3 regions of the Streptomyces sp. NPDC059649 genome follow, and region 1 is predicted to be linked to each of the others. Evidence: riboswitches for the same ligand, from Rfam matches in the RefSeq annotation. Region 1 holds a riboswitch; each other region holds the start of a gene.

The links. Region 1 has a riboswitch for cyclic di-AMP ahead of ACFV1J_RS32750 (NlpC/P60 family protein). Riboswitches for the same ligand answer to the same signal wherever they lie in the genome.
Region 2: linked by a shared signal. The riboswitch ahead of ACFV1J_RS33175 (peptidoglycan DD-metalloendopeptidase family protein) and the one ahead of ACFV1J_RS32750 (NlpC/P60 family protein) in region 1 are both predicted to bind cyclic di-AMP.
Region 3: linked by a shared signal. The riboswitch ahead of ACFV1J_RS34055 (transglycosylase family protein) and the one ahead of ACFV1J_RS32750 (NlpC/P60 family protein) in region 1 are both predicted to bind cyclic di-AMP.

What each region holds. Positions count from the first base shown of each region.
Region 1 covers NZ_JBHWDV010000047.1:21,200-25,424, reverse strand. The annotation lists gene ACFV1J_RS32755 (hypothetical protein) at 111-464, shown strand; gene ACFV1J_RS32750 (NlpC/P60 family protein) at 633-1,775, opposite strand; cyclic di-AMP (ydaO/yuaA leader) riboswitch at 1,783-1,952, opposite strand; gene pcrA (DNA helicase PcrA) at 2,288-4,225, shown strand, end outside.
Region 2 covers NZ_JBHWDV010000049.1:19,193-23,417, forward strand. The annotation lists gene ACFV1J_RS33160 (very short patch repair endonuclease) at 1-194, shown strand, start outside; gene ACFV1J_RS33165 (hypothetical protein) at 234-536, shown strand; gene ACFV1J_RS33170 (aldo/keto reductase) at 641-1,600, opposite strand; gene ACFV1J_RS33175 (peptidoglycan DD-metalloendopeptidase family protein) at 1,719-2,933, opposite strand; cyclic di-AMP (ydaO/yuaA leader) riboswitch at 2,945-3,099, opposite strand; gene ACFV1J_RS33180 (DUF2332 family protein) at 3,404-4,225, shown strand, end outside.
Region 3 covers NZ_JBHWDV010000053.1:16,537-20,761, reverse strand. The annotation lists gene eno (phosphopyruvate hydratase) at 1-716, opposite strand, end outside; gene ACFV1J_RS34055 (transglycosylase family protein) at 1,009-1,662, opposite strand; cyclic di-AMP (ydaO/yuaA leader) riboswitch at 1,670-1,877, opposite strand; gene ACFV1J_RS34050 (transglycosylase family protein) at 2,090-3,136, opposite strand; gene ACFV1J_RS34045 (cytochrome P450) at 3,387-4,225, opposite strand, start outside.

The DNA of each region.
Region 1 (4,225 bases):
GACCGGAGCGTCATCGCCCGTTCGCCGCGGCCGCTCCGCGCTGACCGAAGCGACGAATGGGGACACCCTGCCGGAAAGGGCGTGCTATGCGGCGGATACGATCCCGCCCCATGGACGTAGTCATCAATATCTTCGTCGGCCTGCACATCATCGGCATCGCCTCACTGCTGGGCGGGTTCCTGACGCAGATGAAGGCGATGGGTGCGGGCACCGCCCGGTTCGTTCCGGCCATGCTGCACGGCGCGCTGACGATGCTGGTCACCGGCATCGTGCTGGTCGGCCTGAACCAGGCGCAGGGCCACCCGGTCAACAACATCAAGATCGGCATCAAGATGGCCGTCCTGGTGGTGATCCTGGCGCTGGTCTACGTCAAGCGGGACGAGGAGCAGGTCGACAAGGCGCTGTTCGGCGCGGTCGGCGGCCTCACGGTGGCCAACATCTTCATCGCGGTCCTCTGGACCTGACCACGCCGGCCGCCGGACCCCGGGCTCGTACGGCCCGGGACCCGCAACGGCGCCCCACAAACCGCACACCGCGCGGTCGTCGCACTCCGGGATCCGGAGGCGAGGGCCGCGCGGTGGCGTGTGGGGGGTGACCGTGGGGGGTGGACCTGGGAGGAGCGGGGCCGGGCGTCAGCCCGGGCGGACGCTCCCGTAGATCGGCATGTAGTAGATCGACTCCTCCCGGACGTTGGCGCCCGGGTGCGGGGCGTGGATCATCTTGCCGCCGCCTATGTACATGCCGACGTGGCTGATGTCGTCGAAGAAGAAGACCAGGTCACCGGGTTGCAGGTCCTTGGTCGCCACCCGCTGGCCGACCTTGACCTGGTCCCAGGTGGTGCGCGGCAGGTCGACCCCGGCCGCCTTCCACGCCGCCTGGGTCAGCCCCGAGCAGTCGTAGGACGAGGGCCCGGTGGCGCCCCAGACGTACGGCTTGCCGATCTGGGCGCGGGCGAAGGCCAGGGCCTGCTGGGCCTTGGTGGACTGCGAGCCCCCGGTGGAGCCGCCGGTGTCCCCGCCGGTCTGGCCGCCGGTCGAGCCGCCGTCCTGCTGGCGCTGCCGCTCGCGCTCCTGCTGCTTGCGCGCCTCCTCCTCGGCCCGGCGCTTGGCCGCCGCCTCCTTCCGGCGCTCCAGTTCGGCCAGCCGCGCCTTCTCCTGGGCGGTCAGCCGGGACAGCAGCTGCCGGGCCTCGGCCAGCTTCTGCTGGACGGAGCGCTTGGACTCCTTCAGGGCGGCCTGCGAGCTCTGCAGGTGGTCCAGGCTGCGGCTGGCCTCGGCCCGCTGGCGGGCGGCCGCCGCGGCCTGCTGCTGGTAGTCGGCGACGGCCTGCTGCTGCCGCCCGGTCAGCCGCTCCATCAGGTGGCTGCGGTCGAAGAACTGCTGCGGGTTCTTGGCGAGCATCAGCTGCGCGGTCGGGTTCATGCCGCCGGTGCGGTACTGGGCCGAGGCGAACGTACCGAGCTCCCGCCGGGTCTCGTTCATCTTCTCGGCCCGCTTGGCCGCGGCGTTGAGCAGCCCGTCCACGGTCTCGCGCTGGTGATCGGCGCGCTCCTTGGCCGCGTTGTACTTCTGGGTGGCCACCTCGGCCTGCCGGTAGAGGCCGTCGACCTTCTGCTTGACCTCTTCGATGCTGGGCTTGGGGGCTCTGGGGGCGGCGTCCGCGGTCTGCGAGAGCAGGGTGACCGAGGCGAGCGCGGCGGTGGTGAGCCCGGCCGCCGTACGGCGGCTCCCGGGCGAGGTGAGAACGCTGGTGCGCGGCTTGCGATGGGACGCCAAGGCCGGCAACTCCTTCCGTGGACCGCCTACCGGGTTAGCTGTCGGGTTCGGGCGGTGTCGCTGACGGAAGGCCGTGCCCTACGGTCCGTACGTCCGCTTGCGGCGGTCGGACGGATCGATTCACCCCGGTGGTGCTGGTGGGTCCCCGGCTCCGGGTGACCCGTGCGTGACCGGAGGGACACATCGCGGGCAGGGCCGGACTCGGCGCGGGCGGCCCGTGCGAACGCTGTCGTCCGCGGGGAGGCGGGCTGCCTGAGCGAGGACGTTAGCCAACTCGTGTGGCTCCTGTGAAGGCTGATGTTCGATATGCCCGAAACCTTTTTGTGACCTGAGTGATGCCGTTCCGCTTCGGGAGGCGGCCGTTCCGTTTCCGGCGGTGCGCATAAGCCGCATTCGGCCGGGCGTCCGATGGCCACGACCGCCGGTGGATACCGCGCGTTCTCCGGCCGTCCCGGTCACTTGTCCACAGTCCGCGGCGCGCTGTCGGTGCGGCGGCCTAGACTCGGTGGGCGATGAGCAGCCTCTTTGACGACAGCTTCCTGGCGGACCTCGCCCACAAGGACGAGGGGCCCCCGCCGCCTCCCGAGGACGAGCACGAGCCGGTCCCCGAGGAGATCCCCGCCGACCTGTTCGGCGGGCGGTTCGACGCGCCCGCGCCCAGGGACGCGTACTACCGCGACGGCGCCGCCCGCCCGGCCATCGACCCCGCCGCGCTGCTCGAGGGGCTCAACGACCAGCAGAAGGCCGCCGTGGTGCACACCGGCGGCCCGCTGCTGATCGTCGCCGGCGCCGGCTCCGGCAAGACCCGGGTGCTCACCCACCGCATCGCGCATCTGCTCGCCGAGCGGCATGTCCACCCCGGCCAGATCCTCGCGATCACCTTCACCAACAAGGCCGCCGGCGAGATGAAGGAGCGCGTCGAGCAGCTGGTCGGCCCGCGCGCCAACGCCATGTGGGTGTCCACCTTCCACAGCGCCTGCGTGCGGATCCTGCGCCGCGAGTCCAAGAAGCTGGGCTTCACGTCCTCCTTCTCGATCTACGACGCCGCCGACTCCAAGCGCCTGATGTCCCTGGTCTGCCGCGATCTGGACCTCGACCCCAAGCGCTTCCCGCCCAAGTCCTTCAGCGCGAAGATCTCCAACCTCAAGAACGAGCTCATCGACGAGGAGACCTTCGCCGGGACGGCGGCCGACGGGTTCGAGAAGACGCTGGCCGAGGCGTACGCGATGTACCAGGCACGGCTGCGCGAGGCCAACGCCCTGGACTTCGACGACATCATCATGACCACGGTCAACCTCCTCCAGGCCTTCCCGGACGTCGCCGAGCACTACCGCCGCCGCTTCCGGCACGTGCTCGTGGACGAGTACCAGGACACCAACCACGCCCAGTACACCCTCGTCCGCGAGCTGGTCGGCACCGGCACCGCCGAGATCCCCGCCGCCGAGCTGTGCGTCGTCGGTGACGCCGACCAGTCGATCTACGCCTTCCGCGGCGCCACGATCCGCAACATCCTCCAGTTCGAGGAGGACTACCCGGACGCCACCACGATCCTGCTGGAGCAGAACTACCGCTCCTCGCAGACGATCCTGTCCGCCGCCAACGCCGTCATCGAGCGCAACGAGAACCGCCGCCCCAAGAACCTCTGGACCGACGCCGGCGCCGGCGCCAAGATCAACGGCTATGTCGCGGACACCGAGCACGACGAGGCGCAGTTCGTCGCCGACGAGATCGACCGGCTCACCGACGCCGGCGACGCCAAGGCCGGCGACGTCGCCATCTTCTACCGCACCAACGCCCAGTCCCGTGTCTTCGAGGAGATCCTCATCCGGGTCGGGCTGCCCTACAAGGTCGTCGGCGGAGTGCGCTTCTACGAGCGCAAGGAGGTCCGCGACGTCCTCGCGTACCTGCGCGTGCTCGCCAACCCCGAGGACAGCGTCCCGCTGCGCCGCATCCTGAACGTCCCCAAGCGCGGCATCGGCGAGCGCGCCGAGGCGATGATCGACGCCCTGTCGCTCCGCGAGAAGATCACCTTCCCGCAGGCCCTGCGCCGGGTCGACGAGGCCTACGGCATGGCGGCCCGCTCCGCCAACGCCGTCAAGCGCTTCAACGTCCTGATGGAGGAGCTGCGGACGATCGTGGAGTCCGGCGCCGGGCCCGCCACGATCCTGGAGGCCGTCCTGGAGCGCACCGGCTACCTCGCCGAACTCCAGGCGTCCACCGACCCGCAGGACGAGACCCGGATCGAGAACCTCCAGGAACTCGCCGCGGTCGCCCTGGAATTCGAGCAGGACCGTGGCGTCGGGGCGGAGACATCAGGGACCGCCGTCCCCGGCGGCACGCTCTCCGACTTCCTCGAACAGGTCGCGCTGGTCGCCGACTCCGACCAGATCCCCGACGAGGACGAGGAGGGCAGCGGCGTGGTCACCCTCATGACGCTGCACACCGCCAAG
Region 2 (4,225 bases), on a different contig from region 1:
GCAATGTCGCCCGCGACGCGGAGACCAACGCCCATCTCCAAGCGGCGGGATGGACGGTGCTGCGCTTCTGGGAGCACGAGAGTCCCGAAAAGGTGGCCGAGTACGTGACCCGAGCCGTGCGAGGAGCCGGCGAAGCCCGTCCGTCACAGCCGCCCGAGTCGTCGTGCGGCGGGAACGTACGGCACCGGACGTAAGGTCGAGGACAACTGACCTGCGAAACGGAGGAAATGGGCATGGCCGGCGTTCCGAGCAGTGTGGTGGCGGCGAGTGGGCTCGTTGGGGGTTATGGGGTGGCTCGGTGGACCAAGAAGCGGCCGTTGGGGGGTGTGGCGCTGGCTGCGGCGGGGGCGGTGGCGGCGCGGGAGTGGCAGCGTAAGGCCGGGGCCAAGACGGCGGCGGCGTTGGGTGGGGCCTATGTGGCGGCGTTTGTGGGGTCGCATCCGCTGGCCAAGAAGATCGGGGCCTGGCCTTCGGTGTTCGCGGTGGCGGGTGGGGTGGCGCTGGCGTCCTGGGCGGTGGTGGACCGGCGGGGGTAGCGCAACGCGCGAGGTGCCATGCGTACGTGCGTCACGGCATGCGTAAGGGAGGAGCGGGGCCCCCAGGCCCCGCTCCTCCCCTTTTCAGGCCCTCCCCGCGAAGGTCAGGCCGAGGCCTCCGTCAGGAGGGTGAGTTCGGGGGCGGTGAGGGTCAGGTCGGTGACGGCCAGGAGGGGGACGAGCTGGGCGGTCGTGCGGGCGCTGGCGATCGGGGCGGCGACCGTGGGCTGCGCGGCGAGCCAGGCCAGCGCGACGGTGGCGGGCTCGGCACCGTGGGCGGCGGCGATCGCGTCGAGGGCCGCCAGGACGCGGGGGCCGCGGTCGGTGGACAGGTACTGCGCGGCCTTCTGGGACCGGGCGCTGTCGACCGCGCCACCCGGCCGGTACTTGCCGGTCAGGAAGCCGGAGGCCAGGGCGTAGTACGGGACCGCGGCCACGCCGTTGCGGGCGGCCACATCGGCGAGTTCGCCCTCGTAGGTGTCGCGGGAGACCAGGTTGTAGTGCGGCTGCAGGGCCACGTAACGGGCCACGCCCTCGCGGTCGGAGAAGGCGAGGGACTCCTCCAGGCGCCGCGCGGAGATGTTGGAGGCGCCGATCTCGCGGACCTTGCCGGCCCGGACGAGGTCGTCCAGGGCGGTCAGGAACTCGCCGACCTCCACCGACTCGTCGTCGTAGTGGGTGTAGTAGAGGTCGAGGTAATCCGTGCGGAGACGGGTGAGGGACGCCTCGACCGCGGACTTGATGGTGGCGGCGGACAGGCCCTTGTAGTCGGGGTGGGCGCCGACCTTGGTGGCGATGACGATGTCCTCGCGATTGCCGCGGGAGGCAAGCCAGTTGCCGAGCACGGTCTCGGACTCGCCGCCCTTGTTGCCGGGCGCCCAGGCCGAGTACACGTCGGCGGTGTCGATGAAGTTGCCGCCGCCCGCCACGTACGCGTCGAGTACCGCGAACGACTCGGCCTCGTCAGCGGTCCAGCCGAAGACGTTTCCCCCGAGGCAGAGCGGGGAGACGGACAGCGAGCCCAAGGCCCTGCGGGTACCGGAGTTGTTGCTTGTCGCACTCATGGTGGGGGCAGCGTTGCGGGGCGGGTGGTTATTCCCTCGTGCGGCGGTTGGTCCCGCCTACGACGGGCGGCTACGCGTGCGCATCGCGTGGCCGCCCCACCCCGCCCCGCCCCGCTCGTCAGACGTTGAGGCCGTGGTCGCGCAGCCAGGGCATCGGGTCTATCGGGTCGCCGGCGCCGGGGCGTACCTCCAGGTGGAGGTGAGGCCCGGTGACGTTGCCCGTGGCGCCGACCCGGCCGATCACGTCACCGGTGCTGACCTTGCCCGAGGTCTTGACCATCGAGGAGAGGTGGCAGAACCAGAGCTCGGTGCCGTCGTCGAGGGTCAGGACGATGCGGTAGCCGTACGAACCGGCCCAGCCGGCCTGGGTGATGGTGCCGGAGTGCACCGCCCTGACGGGCGTACCGGTCGGGGCGGCGAAGTCCTGGCCGGTGTGGTCCGCGGCCCAGCGGTCACCGGCCTGCCCGAAGCTCGCGGTGAGGGTGTACGAGGCGACCGGGGTGAGGTAGCTCTGCGCCAGTTTGGCGAGGCGCTCGGCCTCCGCCTTCCGGCGGGCCTCCTCCTCGGCCTTGCGCCGGGCCTCGGCCGCTGCCTCCTTCTTGGCGGCCGCGGCCTTCTCGGCGGCGCTCTGGTCCGCGGCCGCGTCCGTCGTGGCCTGCTTGATCGCGGCCTGTTCGGCGGCCTCGCGGGCCTCCTGTTCGCCGGCGCCCTGCTGGGCGTCGGCCTGCTGGAGGATACGGCTGCGCAGCGCCTCACCGGCGTTCGCGCCGGAGCCCGTGCCCGCACTCGACCCGGTGTCGGTGGCCGTGGTCGACGGCGAGCCCGTCGCGGCGAGCGGGTCGACGGGCGCGGAGGCAGCGTCGGACCCGGTGTCCGAGCCGCCGTCGGATATCAGGTTGCCGACGCCGGGCAGGGAGGCGGCGTCCGGGAGGTGGTCGGTGACGGCGTCGGCCACACCGCTGAGGTCGGGCATCGAGATCGGTACCGGCGGCTTGCCCTCGGCCGTGGCCATCCCGCCCGCGCCGACCGCCGCGATGACGCCGACACCCAGGACCGTGCCACCGCGGGCGAGTCCACCGCCGCGCTGCTTGGCCACCCGGTGCTTGCCGCGGACCGGGCGGACGGACTCCTCGGTGGGGTTCCACTCCTCCCACTGGCCGTCGGCGTCACCGTGCGCCTCGCCGGCCGTCGCAAAACGGGTGTCGGTGACGAAAGCGGTGCCGCCGGAGCCTGCGAAGGCGTGCGGGGCGCCCGGCGCATGCGGGGCACCCGGGCCCCGGTCGTCGAACTCGTAGGCGGATGGAGCCTCGGGGACAGGCCTGTTGGACGCCACGGGGGCGCTCTCCTTTCCTTCCTTCTCGCCTACCGGGTTAGCTGACGGGTTCGGAGCAGGAAGGTCTCCTACGGGCACCCTCTGGCGGAGGCGTCCGATTCACCCCAAGGTGGTGGTTCCCCGGTTCCCTTGGTGCAGTTCGAGATGCTGGAGGTGCGTGAAAAGCGCGTGCGGGATTCGGCGTCGGCGCGCGGTGCCGCCTCTTGCGGCGGCTGGGACGACCGCGCTGCGTTATCGGACAGTAATAGAGATCGCGGCCGTTTTCCAAGCCTTCCCGGGAATCGATATGCCTCGCGCACCAGCTGTGGCGTGGTCTTTTCCGGTCACCATGGCCATAAATCGGGCGAGTTGACCGCACCGCCCCGCACCGCCCCGTGCCGCCGCTAAACGACCTCTCGATGATTGTGCGTCAGTTGTTATGCAGAGGGGTGCCCGACCATTACGGAACGTGAAGACAGTAACGTCGGATCATGGTCGTCAACGCCGAGCGCCCCGGATACTCCGAGAGTCCCGGACACGCCGAGAGCCCCGGACCCGCCGCACGCCTCCGCAGCACCGGTCACGGGCACCACGGCCATCCCGGCCGTCCCGGCCGCAGCGGTGGCACGTCCGGAAGCGCCCAGGACGTGGCGCGCCGGTACCAGGAGTTCTCCTGGCGCGAGGCACGCGGGCGGTCCGACGCCCACGAGGAGCTGTCCGCACGGATCGGCCAGGACCAGGAGTTGTGCGAGCTGCTGGCGGGTTCGCTGCCGGCCGGCAACAAGCAGCAGCCCCAACTCCTGGTCGCCGCCGTCCGCCATCTCGACGGCCCGCACGCGGAACAGGGCCCGCGCGGCGCGGCGGCGTACGGTCGCTGGCGCGAATGGACGATCCGTCATTGGGACCAGGTGCGGGACGTGATCATGCGCCGCGGCACCCAGACCAACGAGCCGGCCCGCTGCGCCACCCTGCTGCCGCTGCTCGCCCGGCTGCCCCAGCCACTGGCCCTGCTGGAGGTCGGCACCTCGGCGGGGCTGTGTCTGCACCCGGACCGCTATCGGTACGAGTACGCGTACCGGCACGGGCCCGGGGACGGGCAGGAGTACCGGCACGGGCCCGGGTACGCGGGCGGGCCGGCTGCCGGCCACTCTGGCGGGCGCGCACCGGGAGGAGCGCACCACCCGGTCGTCGAAGTGGGCCCGGCCGACAGCCCGGTGGTCTTCCCCTGCCTGGTGCAGGCGCCGGTGCCGGCGGCAGGGCACGGACCGCACCTCCCCACCCGGCTCCCCGAGGTCGTCTGGCGGGCCGGGATC
Region 3 (4,225 bases), on a different contig from region 1:
AGCGCGATGTCCTGGCCGGGGGCGTAGCCGGCCTGCTTGATGGCCTCCAGGATCAGGTCGAGGGCCTCGCGGTTGGAGCCGAGGTTGGGGGCGAAGCCGCCCTCGTCACCCAGGCCGGTCGACAGACCGCGCTCCTTCAGGACCTTCTTGAGGGTGTGGTAGACCTCGGCGCCCCAGCGCAGGGCCTCGGAGAAGGACTCCGCGCCGATCGGGGCGATCATGAACTCCTGGATGTCCACGTTGGAGTCGGCGTGCGAGCCGCCGTTCAGGATGTTCATCATCGGCACGGGCAGGACGTGCGCGTTGGGGCCGCCCAGGTAGCGGAACAGCGGGAGGTCGCTGGCCTCGGAGGCGGCGTGCGCGACGGCGAGGGAGACGCCGAGGATGGCGTTGGCGCCGAGCGAGCCCTTGTTGTCGGTGGCGTCCAGGTCGAACATGGCCTGGTCGATCAGCCGCTGCTCGGTGGCGTCGTAGCCGACGAGCTCCGGGCCGATCTGCTCGATGACGGCCAGGACGGCCTTCTCCACGCCCTTGCCGAGGTAGCGGTTGGGGTCGCCGTCGCGGAGCTCGATGGCCTCGAAGGCGCCGGTCGAGGCGCCGGACGGCACGGCGGCACGGCCGGTGCTGCCGTCGTCGAGGCCGACCTCGACCTCGACCGTGGGATTACCTCGCGAGTCGAGAATTTCGCGGGCTACGACGACGTCGATGGACGGCACGTTGTCTCCTTCATGGGTGTCTGGAGTTCTGCAGCACGAGCCTAACGGCCCGGGGAGCGTCCGCCTGCCCTTGGCCCGCTCCGTGGGACGGAATAACCCAACAAGCCACCCAAAAGACCAGGTCACGGTAGGTTTGCCGCAATGTTCGCGGAGCGGGAAAAGTCCGGCGAGTGCCGGGCCGACGGCGGGGCGCCGCGGAGGGGATACGGAGAAGCCCCGCCGCGGCGCGCCGGGGGGAGGGGCGCGCCGGACGGGGCCGGTCTCACCAGGGGTGTCCCGGTGCGGGGACGGCTCAGACGTGGAGCTTCTGACCCGGGAAGATCAGGTTGGGGTTGCCGCCGATGACGGACTTGTTGGCCGCGTAGACGGCCTTCCAGTTGGTGCCGTGCGCCTTGGCGATCTTGGCGAGGGTGTCGCCGGCCTTGACGGTGTAGTTGCCGTGACCCTGGTTCTTCTTCGGGGCCGGGGCGCTCTCGTGCTTCGGGGCGGCGGGGGTGCGCTTGACGGCCGCGTCGCTCTTCGACGGGGCGGACTTGGCGACCGGGGCGCTGGTGTTCAGGTCGGGGGACGGGCCACCGGCGGTCAGGCCGCCGGCACCGGCGCAGGACCAGGCGCCCGGGCCCTGGATGGCGAGGAGCTTCTCGGCGACGGCGATCTGCTGGGCCTTGGTGGCCAGGTCGGCGCGCGCCGCGTACTTGGTGCCGCCGGCGGCGGCCCAGCTGGAGTTGGAGAACTGCAGGCCACCGTAGTAGCCGTTACCGGTGTTGATCGACCAGTTGCCGCCGGACTCGCACTGGGCGACCTTGTCCCAGGTGGCGACGGATGCGGCGGAAGCGGAGGTGGCGCCCATCAGCGGGGCGGCGACGGCGGCACCGGCGACACCGGCGAGCGCGGCGACGCGGACGGCCTTGGAGGGACGACGGTGCTTGCCCTTGTTGATCAGCATGGTTGGTTCGTTTCCTCACCGACGCCTGCGAGGTGAGCTGTCGGGTTCGGACTGATGAGTCGCCCGGCCGGTGCCGTGGCACCGGGCTTCACCCCAAGCCGGCTGACCCGCTTTCACGGGCCGGGCCGGCGCCTACCTTGGTTCCCCCGCTCCTGCCTACGGCGCTTGCGCGTCAACTGCCTCCGACCACCGGCAGGATTCGGCGTGTGATCGAAGGGGCCCGCTTTGGCGAGCGGTGATGACCGTAATCAGGAATCCCCTGGGTGTTCAAACCCCCTCATCTGGACCGAGTTGGCCCTTTTTGATCACGGAGGGGTCATAAAGCCGCAGGTGGGGGCCGGTGCGACGGTGGTGGACCCTTCGGGGCCCACCACCTCACAACGAGACGCTTGTCTCACTTTCGCCAAAGCGGGTCGAAACCGGCGAACTACCCTGCGGACTGCCCGAGATCGAGCTGCTGACCTGGGCGGATCAGGTCCGCGTCGGAGCCGATGACGCCCTCGTTGCGGTCGTAGAGCGCCGGCCAGCCACCCGACAGCCGGTGCGCCTGGGCGATCGCTGACAGGCTGTCACCCGGCCGCACGGTGTACCCGTCACCGTCCACCGGGAGCGTCCGGTGCGCGTCGTCACCGCGCGAGGCGTGCCGCCCGCCGGACGTCCGGTCGCCGCCGTCGCCCTCGCCCGGGTCCGCGTCGCCGCGGTGCCGGCCCGAGCCGCCGCCCGGCACGCCGTCCGTCGCCGTACCGCCCGGCGTCCCGTCGGGGCCCGTGCCGTCCACGTCTCCCGCGCCGTCCCCATCGCCCGTACCGCTGCCGTTGCCGTCATCGGAGGGGTCGGTGGTGCCGGAGGGGTCGTGGCTGCCCGACGGGTCCTCGCCGTGGTCGCCCGGCGTCGCGTCGCCGGACGGGTCGGACGGACCGGAGGTCCGGTCGGGGCCGGGGGACGTCTCGCCGGTCCCGGCGGAGTCCGAGGGGGCGGGAGTGGACGGGGACGGTGTGGTCCGCGACGGCTCGTCACCGGCCGGCCCGTCGCCCTCGTCGCCACCCGGGTCGTCGGCCGTACCGTCGTGCCAGCCGGAGGAGCCGGAGCCGGCGGTTCCGTCGTCGTCGGACGGGTCGGGTATCGGGGCGCTGGTGCCGCCCGGGTTCACCTGCGGCGCCCGGCCGTCCTTCTTCAGGCCGGCGTTCACCGCACAGCTCGGAAAGGCGTCCGGCCCGAGGTCGTCGAGGATCGCCTCGGCCACCGCGATCTGCTGGGCGCGGCTGGCGAGGTCGGGCCGCGAGGCGTAGTCCCCGCCGCCGTGCCGGTCCCACATCTCCTGGGTGAGCTGGAGACCGCCGTAGAAGCCGTTGCCGGTGTCCGAGCTCCAGACGCCGCCGCTCTCGCACTGGGCGACGCGGTCCCAGGTCGCGGTGTCGGCGGCGTGGGCGCCACCGGCGGAGAGCAGGGGCAGTGCCAGTGCCGAGCCGGTCACTCCCGCCGTGACAAAGATGGCCGGTGCTTGACGGGGGCGACGGTGTCGGCCGTTCCCGGAACGCATGCGGATGCCTTTCGCGCGGCGGTTGAGTTGTCGCGACCGCCGGCCTTCCTCGGCAATCTGTTCGAGGGGCCGTCGATCGTGGATCGAAAGGTAGCCGGGGTCACGGGTAGTCACAAGTCGGTGTAGTGGAGATCACGCGCAGGTCACGTCCTGACGCTCTGTCACCATCGGCCTCCGCCGCTGGTCAGGCCCGCTCGGGCGCGAACTCGACGGGCAGCGACCGGAGTCCGCGCATGATGAGCCCACCGCGCCACCGCAATTCCGCCGGTTCCACCGCAAGCCGGATGTCCGGGAGCCGGGTCAGCAGCGTGGCGAGCGCGGTCTGTCCTTCGAGCCGGGCGAGCGGGGCGCCCAGGCAGTAGTGGATGCCGTGCCCGTATCCCAGGTGCTGATTGTCACGCCGGGTCAGGTCGAGTACGTCCGGCTCGGGGAAGCGCGCCGGGTCGCGGTCGGCGGCGGCCAGGACGACCAGGACGGGGTCCCCCTCGGCGATCCGCTGCCCGCCGAGGGTCAGTTCCTCGGTGGCGAACCGCCAGGTCGCCAACTCCACCGGGCCGTCGAAGCGGAGGAGTTCCTCGACCCCGGTGGCCAGCAGCCCGGTGTCGCCCGCCGCCAGCGACTTCTGCAGCAGCTCACGCTGGGCGGGGTGGCCCAACAGGGCGTGGATGCCGTTGCCGATGAGGTTGACGGTGGTCTCGAAACCGGCGAAGAGCAGGATGAACGCCATCGCGGCGGCCTCGTTCTCGGTGAGGTGCTCACCGTGGTCCGAGGCCCGGATGAGGCCCGAGATCAGGTCCTCGCCCGGTGTCGGCCCGTCGGGCAGCGCCTCCCGCTTGCGGTGGATGAGGTCGGCGAGATAGCCCCGCATCTTCTTCACGGACCGGGCGACGCCACCGCGGGGGCCTCCCCCGTGCCGGATCATCATGCCCGCCCAGTCCCGGAAGTCGTCCTGGTCCTCGCGCGGGACGCCCAGCAGGTCACAGATGGCGTAGATGGGCAGCGGGAAGGCGAACTCGTGGATCA